Linked DNA regions of Nitratifractor salsuginis DSM 16511. The protein of the gene in region 2 binds, or shares a complex with, the protein of the main gene of each other region. Links are inferred from orthologs where the notes say so. Each region holds a gene or a part of one and is shown on either strand. Other genes may lie near its edges.

Region 1 (3,662 bases), 610 kb from region 2 along the record:
GAGAAAGTCATAGACCGAAGCGATCTCCAGGTTTTTCACGTCGAGCTCCAGCTCGACATCCGCCCTTCCCCGATCCATCACTGTGATGGGCAGGCGGGAGCGGATCGTGGGCAACACTGAAGCTTTGGAGCGAAAAAGGAGGATGAAACTCTTGTTGGGGGGAGGCTCTTCGATCACTTTGAGGAGTTTGTTCTGCACTACGTCGCTGAAGCTGTCACCCCCCAGCAGGATCACCTGGGGCTCTTCGCTGGCCAGATAAGCCTTTTCCAGGGCCAGGGAGACATCCTCGACCTTGAAGCTCCCTTCCCTGAGGATGGGGATGAGCCTTGCTCCCATACGCTGAACCGATTCTCCGATCTCCTCGGCAAGGCTTTCGAAGGGGGCGGAGGTCACCAGGACCCGGCTTTTGAGCCAATCCATCAATCCAACGCCACCTCATTGAAGAGGGCCGCCTCCACCGTCCGGTCGAAGAGGCGATAGAGTTGCAGGAGCTTGATATCCAGGAGCGGGTCGTGCCGGCGCAGGGAAAAGCTCCCCGGGACCTGCTCATCCAAAAGCCAGAGGAAATTCCCTTCGTTACTCAGGGCGATCTTGGCGTAGCGGTGGCTCCCCTCGCCGATATACCAGAAAAAATACCCCTCGGGAAAAGAGATCTCCAGCATATCCTCCAGCAGTTGCTGATCCTGGGAACTCTCGATCTCCGGGAGGTTGGGGAAAAGCTGCTTCAGGGGATAGACCGGGAGAAAGGGGCGGCGGCGCTGGGGGTTGTTGATGGAGCCCAGGACATAATGAGCGAACCACTCCCGGGCCGGATCGGTCAGCAGCAGCATACTCTGCCCCTCCAGGAGCCGAGAGACGGCACTTTTGGCGGGGGGGACCCAGTCGAAGCGAAACTCCTCCATCCAGCTGAAATCGGAATTCTCAGCCCGGATCGCCTCCAGGGTCCACTCCAGGAGCTGCTGCATTATTTATCCAGTTCGTAGGTCTCGTGGAGCACCCGTACCGCCAATTCGCCGTATTTTTCGTCGACGATCATCGAGATCTTGATCTCACTGGTGGAGATCATCTCGATGTTGATGTTATTCTCGGCCATCGCGCTGAAGGCTTTGGCGGCGATGCCGCTGTGGGACTTCATCCCGACCCCGACGATGGAGACTTTGCAGACATTCTCATCGTAATCGGCTTCGCCGAAATCCTTCTCGAAGCTGCCGATGACCTTCTTGGCCGCCTCCAGCTCACTCTGGGGGACGGTAAAACCGAGGTTGGTCTTCCCCTCTTTGCTGGCATTCTGGATAATCATATCGACATTGATCTGCTCATCGGCCAGGCGGTTGAAGATCTCCGCCGCGATCCCGGGACGATCCTCCACATCCCGCAAGGAGACCCTTGCCTGATTCTTATCTAGTGCGATTCCGCTGACCAAAACTGCTTCCATTGCTTCATTCTCCTCTGCGATAATTGTACCCGGTCCGTCACTGAACGAACTCTTGGCGATGATCTTGACCCCCATCTTCTTGGCCAGTTCCACGGAGCGGTTCTGCAAAACCTTCGCTCCCAGGCTGGAGAGCTCCAGCATCTCGTCGTAGGAGATGTAATCGAGCTTTTTGGCTTTGGGTTCAATACGCGGATCAGTAGTGTAGATGCCGTCGACGTCGCTATAGATTTCACAGGCATCGGCGTGCAGGGCCCCCGCCAGCGCCACAGCGCTGAGGTCGCTGCCGCCCCGGCCGAGGGTCGTGACCTCTCCCTTCTCATTGATCCCCTGAAAACCGGCGACGATGACGATCTTGCCCTCTTTGATCCGCTCTTCGATGGCGGAAGTATCGATCGACTCGATTCGGGCATAGGTGTGGGTGCCGTCGGTCTTGATCCCCGCCTGACGGCCGGTCATCGCAATGGCGTCGTAGCCCATCTCCTGCAAAGCGATGGCCAAAAGCGAAGCAGTGACCCGCTCGCCGGAGCTGAGCAGGATATCCATTTCCCGCTTGGAAGGGGTCTTGGAGAAGTGGTGGGCATAGTCGATGAGCTTGTTGGTCTCCCCGCTCATAGCCGAGACGACCACGACCAGATCATTCCCCTCTTCCCGTGCCTTGGCCACTCGCTTGGCGACATTTTCGATGCGTTCCAGGCTTCCGACACTGGTTCCGCCGTATTTCTGTACGATGAGCATCTACAACAATCCTTTTTTGATGAAATAGTCGACCACCTGCCGATAGACCCTTCGTTTGAAAAAGGTGATCCGGCGGAACAGTTCGTCCATCTCCACATATTTGTACTCTTCAAACTCCGGTGCTTCGAAGGAGTTGAGATCGATCTTCGCCCCCTCTTTGAGCTTGACCAGAAAATACTTCTGGCGCTGCCCTTTGAAAGGGTAACGTCTGGGGTTCCGACTCTTTTTGGGAAAATCGTAGCTGATCCACTCGGGATACTCGGCGATAATCTCTACTTCGTCGGTTCCGATCTCCTCCTTCAGTTCACGCAGCAGCGCTTCCCGGGGAGATTCGCCCTCGTCGATCCCTCCCTGGGGAAACTGCCACCCCTTGCGCATCCCTTTGCGTCGGGCGATCATAAACTCTTTGCGTTCCGGATAGTTCGGCGAGAGTACAATGGCGGCCACATTGGGCCGATACTCTTTATATTTTCCCATTGTCAACCCGCTTGCCGTGCCTGCCGCACTAGCGGACGAAGCACAATTATTTTGCTACTATTTTAACGGAAAAGGCATTACAGCCTTTTGAAACGAGAGGAGTTTTCTCCAAAATATGCTGCTTTATATTCACATCCCCTACTGCGATTCCAAATGCCATTATTGCAGTTTCAACTCCTATACCGGGCGCTTTGATACCCGCCCGGACTATATGAAGGCGCTGCACCGTCAACTCCTCTTTGAACTGGAGCGCTTCGAGGCGACCCCCGGCTCCATCGAAACTCTCTTCATCGGCGGCGGAACCCCCAGCACGGTCCCACCCGAACTCTACGCCCCTCTTTTTGAAACCCTCAAACCCTACCTGGCCTCCGAAGCGGAGCTCAATTGCGAAGCCAACCCCAACTCCGCTTCGGACACGTGGCTGAAGGGAATGAAAGCGCTGGGGATCAACCGGATCAGTTTCGGGGTCCAGAGCTTCGACCCCGACAAGCTCAAGCGCCTGGGGCGGGCCCACACACCCCGGCAGGCAATCGAAGCGGTGGAGCGTGCTGCCGACATAGGCTTCAAGCGCCTCTCCCTCGATCTGATCTACAACTGCGCCGGAGATGACCGTGAGCTGCTCAATCGGGATCTCGACATCGCCTCGGACCTTCCCGTCGGTCACCTCTCCGCCTACGAGCTGACCATCGAAGAAGGCACCCCCTTCGCCCAAACGCCTGACGTACGCCAGGAGAATGTGGCCCTGGCCCGATGGATGGCCCGGGCGATCGAAGAGCGGGGCTTGCCCCAGTACGAGATCTCAAATTTCGGCGATCCCTGCCGCCACAATCTGGGCTATTGGCAGCTAAAAGACTACATCGGGCTGGGGGCGGGAGCGGTGGGCTTCCGGCAGGACCGCCGCTACTACCCCCCTACCGCCCTGGATCGCTACCTGGCGAACCCGCTCTCCCATCGGACCGAGATCCTCTCCGCGGAAGATCTCAAGACCGAGCGCCTCTTTTTGGGATTGCGCTCC
Region 2 (4,778 bases):
CCTTATAGGTAGACAGAAATGCAGGGATAAAGGTGACAATAATTGATCAGATAAATAAAAAAGAAATCAGATTTTGAAAGATTGCGGAGATGAAAGCTAATGGTGGCCCCAAGAGGACTTGAACCTCTGACCACCACCATGTCAAGGTGGTGCTCTACCAACTGAGCTATGGGACCGTTGGTGAAGGGTTGGAATTATAGAGTCTGATTCCTTAAAAAGAGATAAAAGATCTCTAACCCTTCCCAATGACCCGGCAGTGAAGAACCTCATCGAGAATCTGACGGGCCACCAGCTCGGAGGCATTGACGATGCAGTCGACCCCGAAACTGCGGATAATCTCCTCCTGACTGCGGTTGCGCACCGCCACCACCGTATGGACTTCGGGGGCGACCCGGCGCAGGGCATCGACCACCAGACGGGTCTTTTCGGCGTTCTCGATCGCCACGACGATCGCCCGGGCACGGGGAGCCCCCGCCTCTTTGAGGATGCGGTCGGAAGCGGCGTTGGCCAGAAGGATGGGTTCTTCCCGCTCTCTCGCCTCCTGAACCAGCCGGTAGTCGTGCTCTATGATGAGGTAGGGGATGGAGCGTTCTTTGAGCTCTGCGGCGACCTTACGCCCCAGAGGGCCGTAGCCCAGGATCAGGACGTGGTCGCGATAGCCCGCAGAGCTGATAGGAATATCCTCCTCCGGCTCCCGGGAGAAAAACCAATCGGCGATGCTCCGCAGATGATTGATCACGAAGGGGGTGACGATCATACTCAGCACCACCGTCACGATCAGGATCTGATCAAGTTCCGGCTCGATGAGCCGGTTTTGGGCAGCAATGGCGAAGATCGCCAGGGCGAACTCCCCCACCTGCATCAGGGCCAATGCGCTCTTGAGCGCCGTGCGGGGTTGCAGGAATCGGCCCAGCAGGAGATAGATCACCAGGGCCTTCGCCAGCATTACCCCCGCGAGGATCCCCGGGATGAGGAGCCAGTGACTCAGGATCGTCTCCGGCTCGATCTGCATCCCGATGGTGACGAAGAAGATCCCCAGGAAGATATCCCGAAAGCTCATCAGGTCCGCTTCGATCCGGTATTTGAAGCGGGTCTCCGCCAGGGTCATCCCCGCCAGGAAGGCCCCCAGAGAGTAGCTGAAGCCCAGGATATGGGCCAGATAGGAGACCCCCACCACGATCATCAACGCGGCGACAAGGAAGATCTCTTCCGAATCGGTCGAGAGGGTCCAGGCCAAAAAACGCTCCAGCACGAAACGCCCCAACACGAAGATGATCAGCAGCAGCACCGCCGCATCGATCGTCGTCCAGAGCAGCAGATCGGCGACGGAACGCCCCGTGGCGGTAAAGAGGGAGAGCATCAGGAGCAGGGGGATCACCGCAATATCCTGCATCAACAAAATCCCCAGCACCACCCGCCCGTAGCCGCTGTGGAGCTCGTTGCGCTCGGTGAGCATCTTGAGCACGATGGCGGTGGAGGAGAGGGCCAGGGAGAAGCCGATGATGATGGAGGCTTTGAGGTCCAGGCCCAGGATCTCATGGCAAAAAGCGCCAAAGAGGTTGCCCGTAACGATCATTTGCAATCCGCCGTAGAGGAAGACCTCTTTGCGCATCGCTTTGAGATGGCGCACGGAGAACTCCAGGCCGATGGTAAACATCAAAAAGACAATCCCAAACTCCGCCAATTGGTGGAGCCCCTCGTCGTGCCTGGCGTGGGTGAGGCCGAAGATTTGGCTGATGATGGCCCCGGAGATGATGTAGCCGATGACGGTGGGGATCTCGTAACGCTTAAAAAGGACATTGAGCAAGGTCGCGATGATGATGGTGGTGAGGATGATCGTCAGCAGATTGTCCATAGGCGATCCTTTATCGGGCAAGGGGTGATGAGCGTCAGATGAGCGTCAAGTGTTGAGCGCTGAGCGTTGAGAGAGTGTATTATTACCGCACCAAGTAATTGATTCCTCACTCAATCAGTTACTCATTACTCGGTTGCTCGGTTGCTCATTACTTGTCAAAGCATATAGTGGGGAATATCGAGGGTCAGCTCCGCGACGAAGGTTTTGTCCACCTTGCCGCCAAAGCGGTAGCGCCCCTCTTTGTACTCCAGATAGAGTTCGTCGCCACTGCGGGGGAAGACGATACAGAGGTCCCGAGCCTTGCCTTCTTCTCTGGCGCGAACGTAGCAGGCGGTCATCCCGGTACCGCAGGCGAGGGTTTCACCCTCGACTCCCCGCTCGTAGGTGCGCAGACGCAGCTCATCCTCGGCGACGGTGTAGATGTTGACGTTGGCGTCGTACTTCTCCCGGAGGCGGCGGGCCATCTCCAGGTCGAAGTTCTCCAGATCCTCCACCTCGGCGACCAGATGGGGAACCCCGGTATCGATGAGCCACCACTGCAGCCCCTCCTCTTCGATATCCCGTCGGAGAATCTTGGGCTCGAGCATATCGGTGACCACATAGAGGCCGTTGACCTCTGCGGTGATCACCCCCGCGCCAGTGAGAAACTCCGCACGGTCATTGACGCTGATTCCTTTTTCGACGGCATAGTGGGCCACCGCCCGGGTAGCGTTGCCGCACATCGTCGCTTCACTGCCGTCGCTGTTGTAAAACTCCCACTCGAAGTCATATTCGGCGTGAGGGATCAGCACGACCATCCCGTCGGCACCCACCCCTTTGTGGCGGTCACAGAGCAGCTTGGCCAACTCGTGGCGGTCCCGCTTCTGATTGTCGTGAAAGATGACGAAATCGTTGCCGTTGGCGTTATATTTGGTGACGAACATTGCAAACCTTCGGTTTTGTTGGTTTTGTTATTGGTATATTTGTGTATTGGTTATTGGTATTTCAGTGCAACGCAACACCAATAGATAAATGTACCAATACACCAATATACCAAAACGTTTCATTCAAACGTTTTGAGAATTCCCTCTTTGACCCGCTCACACTCTCTGGAGAGCTGCTTCAGGTCCCCGCTGTTGTCGATCACCCAGGTGGCCCGTTTACGCTTCTCTTCGATGTCGAGCTGGGCGTCAATGCGCCGCTTCGCCTCCTCTTCACTGAAGCCGTCCCGCTCCATCAGCCGTCGCAACTGAATCTCCTTTGGAGTATAGACGACAACGCTCTTTTCGATGGGATACTCCCCGCTCTCGAAAAAGAGGGGAATGTCGATAAGGTAAGGTTTGCCCAGACGCTCCTGCTCTTCACTCCGGCGCAGAATCTCTTCGCGGATGGGAGGGTGCAGGATCGCTTCCAGGGCTTTGCGCTCTTCGGGATGGGCGAAGATATGGGCTCCCAGCGCTTTGCGGTCTATTTTGCCCCCCTCGGTGAGGAATTCGGCCCCGAAGCGCTTCACCACCTCATCGGCATGGCGGTCGAGCATTTCGTGGGCGATGGCGTCGGCATCGATGACCCGGAAACCGTAGAGCTGGAGCAGGGCGGTCGCGGTGCTCTTACCCGTAGCAATCCCTCCGGTGAGGATGACGGCGTGCTCGTAAGCCATCAGCGCTTGATAATCCCCAGATATTCCCGATTGACGAAGGTCGGGGTCTGAAAGGCGGCGACGGCGATGTCGCTGTTGTAGTAGCGGAACCCGTCGGTCAGGTCCGCCCGCTGGAGGTTGATATCGGCCGTGGGGTGGTAGAAGCGGCTGGCCAGGACCAGGTAGCGGTTGGGGAGGATCCCGTCGCTCTGCAGCTCCCCCTCGTAGCGGTAGGGCATCACGATCCGGTAGATCGCCCCCAGGGTCTTGAGCTCCTCTTTGGAGCGCTCCGGCTGGGTGATGATGTCGCTCATCATCGCGCTGGCGAGCCCCTTCTCATCCAAAAGCTTGGTCAGTTCGATCCAAAACTCCCGGTCGGCGCCGAAACGGTCATCAGCCACGATGGCCACATCGAATTTCTTGGCCCCCAGTCCCCGGAGCGCTTCGGCCGCCCCGTGGGCGTCGATATGGATGATCTCTTCGAAGATCGAATATTTCCCCAATTCCGTGCGGATATTGTCGCAACCGCCCACGACCAGGATACGGCGGGGGTCGGCGTGGGTACAGACAGGGACGTGCACCAGCATCTCGTCCCGAATAAAGTGAAACTCTTTCATAGCTCTGCCTTTCTGCTCTGGAAGTTTGGGCGATTTTAACACAAAGAGTTCCCAGCCCCATTAAAACGGAGAAAAGATGATAGAATTTATCCTATTTGTTACCAAGGAGCCTCGATGTGTGACCGCGAAACCCTGACCCGATCGCTTTATTTCCGCCACGCCTGCAAACGCTTCGACCCGGAGCGCAAACTCCCCGAAGCAGACCTCCGCTTCATCCTCGAAGCCGCCCGGCTGGCCCCCTCAGCCTTTGGAATGGAGGCCTGGCGTTTTCTGGTCATCCGGGACCCGGAGCTCAAAGCCACGCTGCGCCCTGTCTGCTGGGACCAGCCCCAGATCACCGAATGCAGCGACCTGGTGGTGATCCTGGGGCAGATCGCTTCGGTGGCCGATCCCGAATATTACAGTGCGATGTTCCGGCGCCGGGGGCTGAGCGAAGAGGCGACCCGGGCCTATATCCGACGCTACGAAGAATATATCGGCAAACTCCACTCCATACAGGGCTGGGTGGCCAAACAGTGCTACATCGCCGCGGACCATATGATGGTCTACGCCTCCCTCATCGGGGTGGACAGCTGTCCCATCGAGGGATTTGAGCCGAGAAAAGTCGACAAGATCCTGGGCCTGGACCGCAAAAAAGAGCGCAGCGTCCTCCTCCTGCCCCTGGGGTATCGCCTCCAGGAGCCGCGTG

Evidence for each region. The genes of interacting proteins can lie anywhere in the genome.
Region 1: the proteins of dapF (region 2) and NITSA_RS03240 are in contact, whole or in part, in a solved structure (PDB 5YGU), measured with the Escherichia coli proteins. The link is inferred for Nitratifractor salsuginis DSM 16511 from one-to-one orthologs.

The regions. Positions count from the first base shown.
Region 1 is NC_014935.1:641,629-645,290, reverse strand. Bases 910-3,662 are described here. They hold NITSA_RS03240 (RNA pyrophosphohydrolase), read right to left. Parts: upstream 2,648-3,662; coding sequence 2,171-2,647; downstream 910-2,170. Other genes in these bases: hemW (radical SAM family heme chaperone HemW), read left to right, coding at 2,763-3,662; NITSA_RS03245 (aspartate kinase), read right to left, coding at 965-2,170; NITSA_RS03250 (HobA family DNA replication regulator), read right to left, coding at 910-965. In the rest of the region: NITSA_RS03255 (DNA polymerase III, delta' subunit), read right to left, coding at 1-420; more of NITSA_RS03250, read right to left, coding at 420-909. UniProt on the Escherichia coli protein: Master regulator of 5'-end-dependent mRNA decay.
Region 2 is NC_014935.1:30,332-35,109, reverse strand. The notes cover bases 895-3,853. They hold dapF (diaminopimelate epimerase), read right to left. Parts: upstream 2,779-3,853; coding sequence 2,011-2,778; downstream 895-2,010. Other genes in these bases: NITSA_RS00150 (spermine/spermidine synthase domain-containing protein), read right to left, coding at 3,494-3,853; coaE (dephospho-CoA kinase), read right to left, coding at 2,898-3,494; NITSA_RS00165 (cation:proton antiporter), read right to left, coding at 895-1,855. In the rest of the region: more of NITSA_RS00165, read right to left, coding at 233-894; more of NITSA_RS00150, read right to left, coding at 3,854-4,090; NITSA_RS00145 (NAD(P)H-dependent oxidoreductase), read left to right, coding at 4,205-4,778. UniProt on the Escherichia coli protein: Involved in the succinylase branch of the L-lysine biosynthesis and in the biosynthesis of the pentapeptide incorporated in the peptidoglycan moiety. Catalyzes the stereoinversion of LL-2,6-diaminopimelate (L,L-DAP) to meso-diaminopimelate (meso-DAP).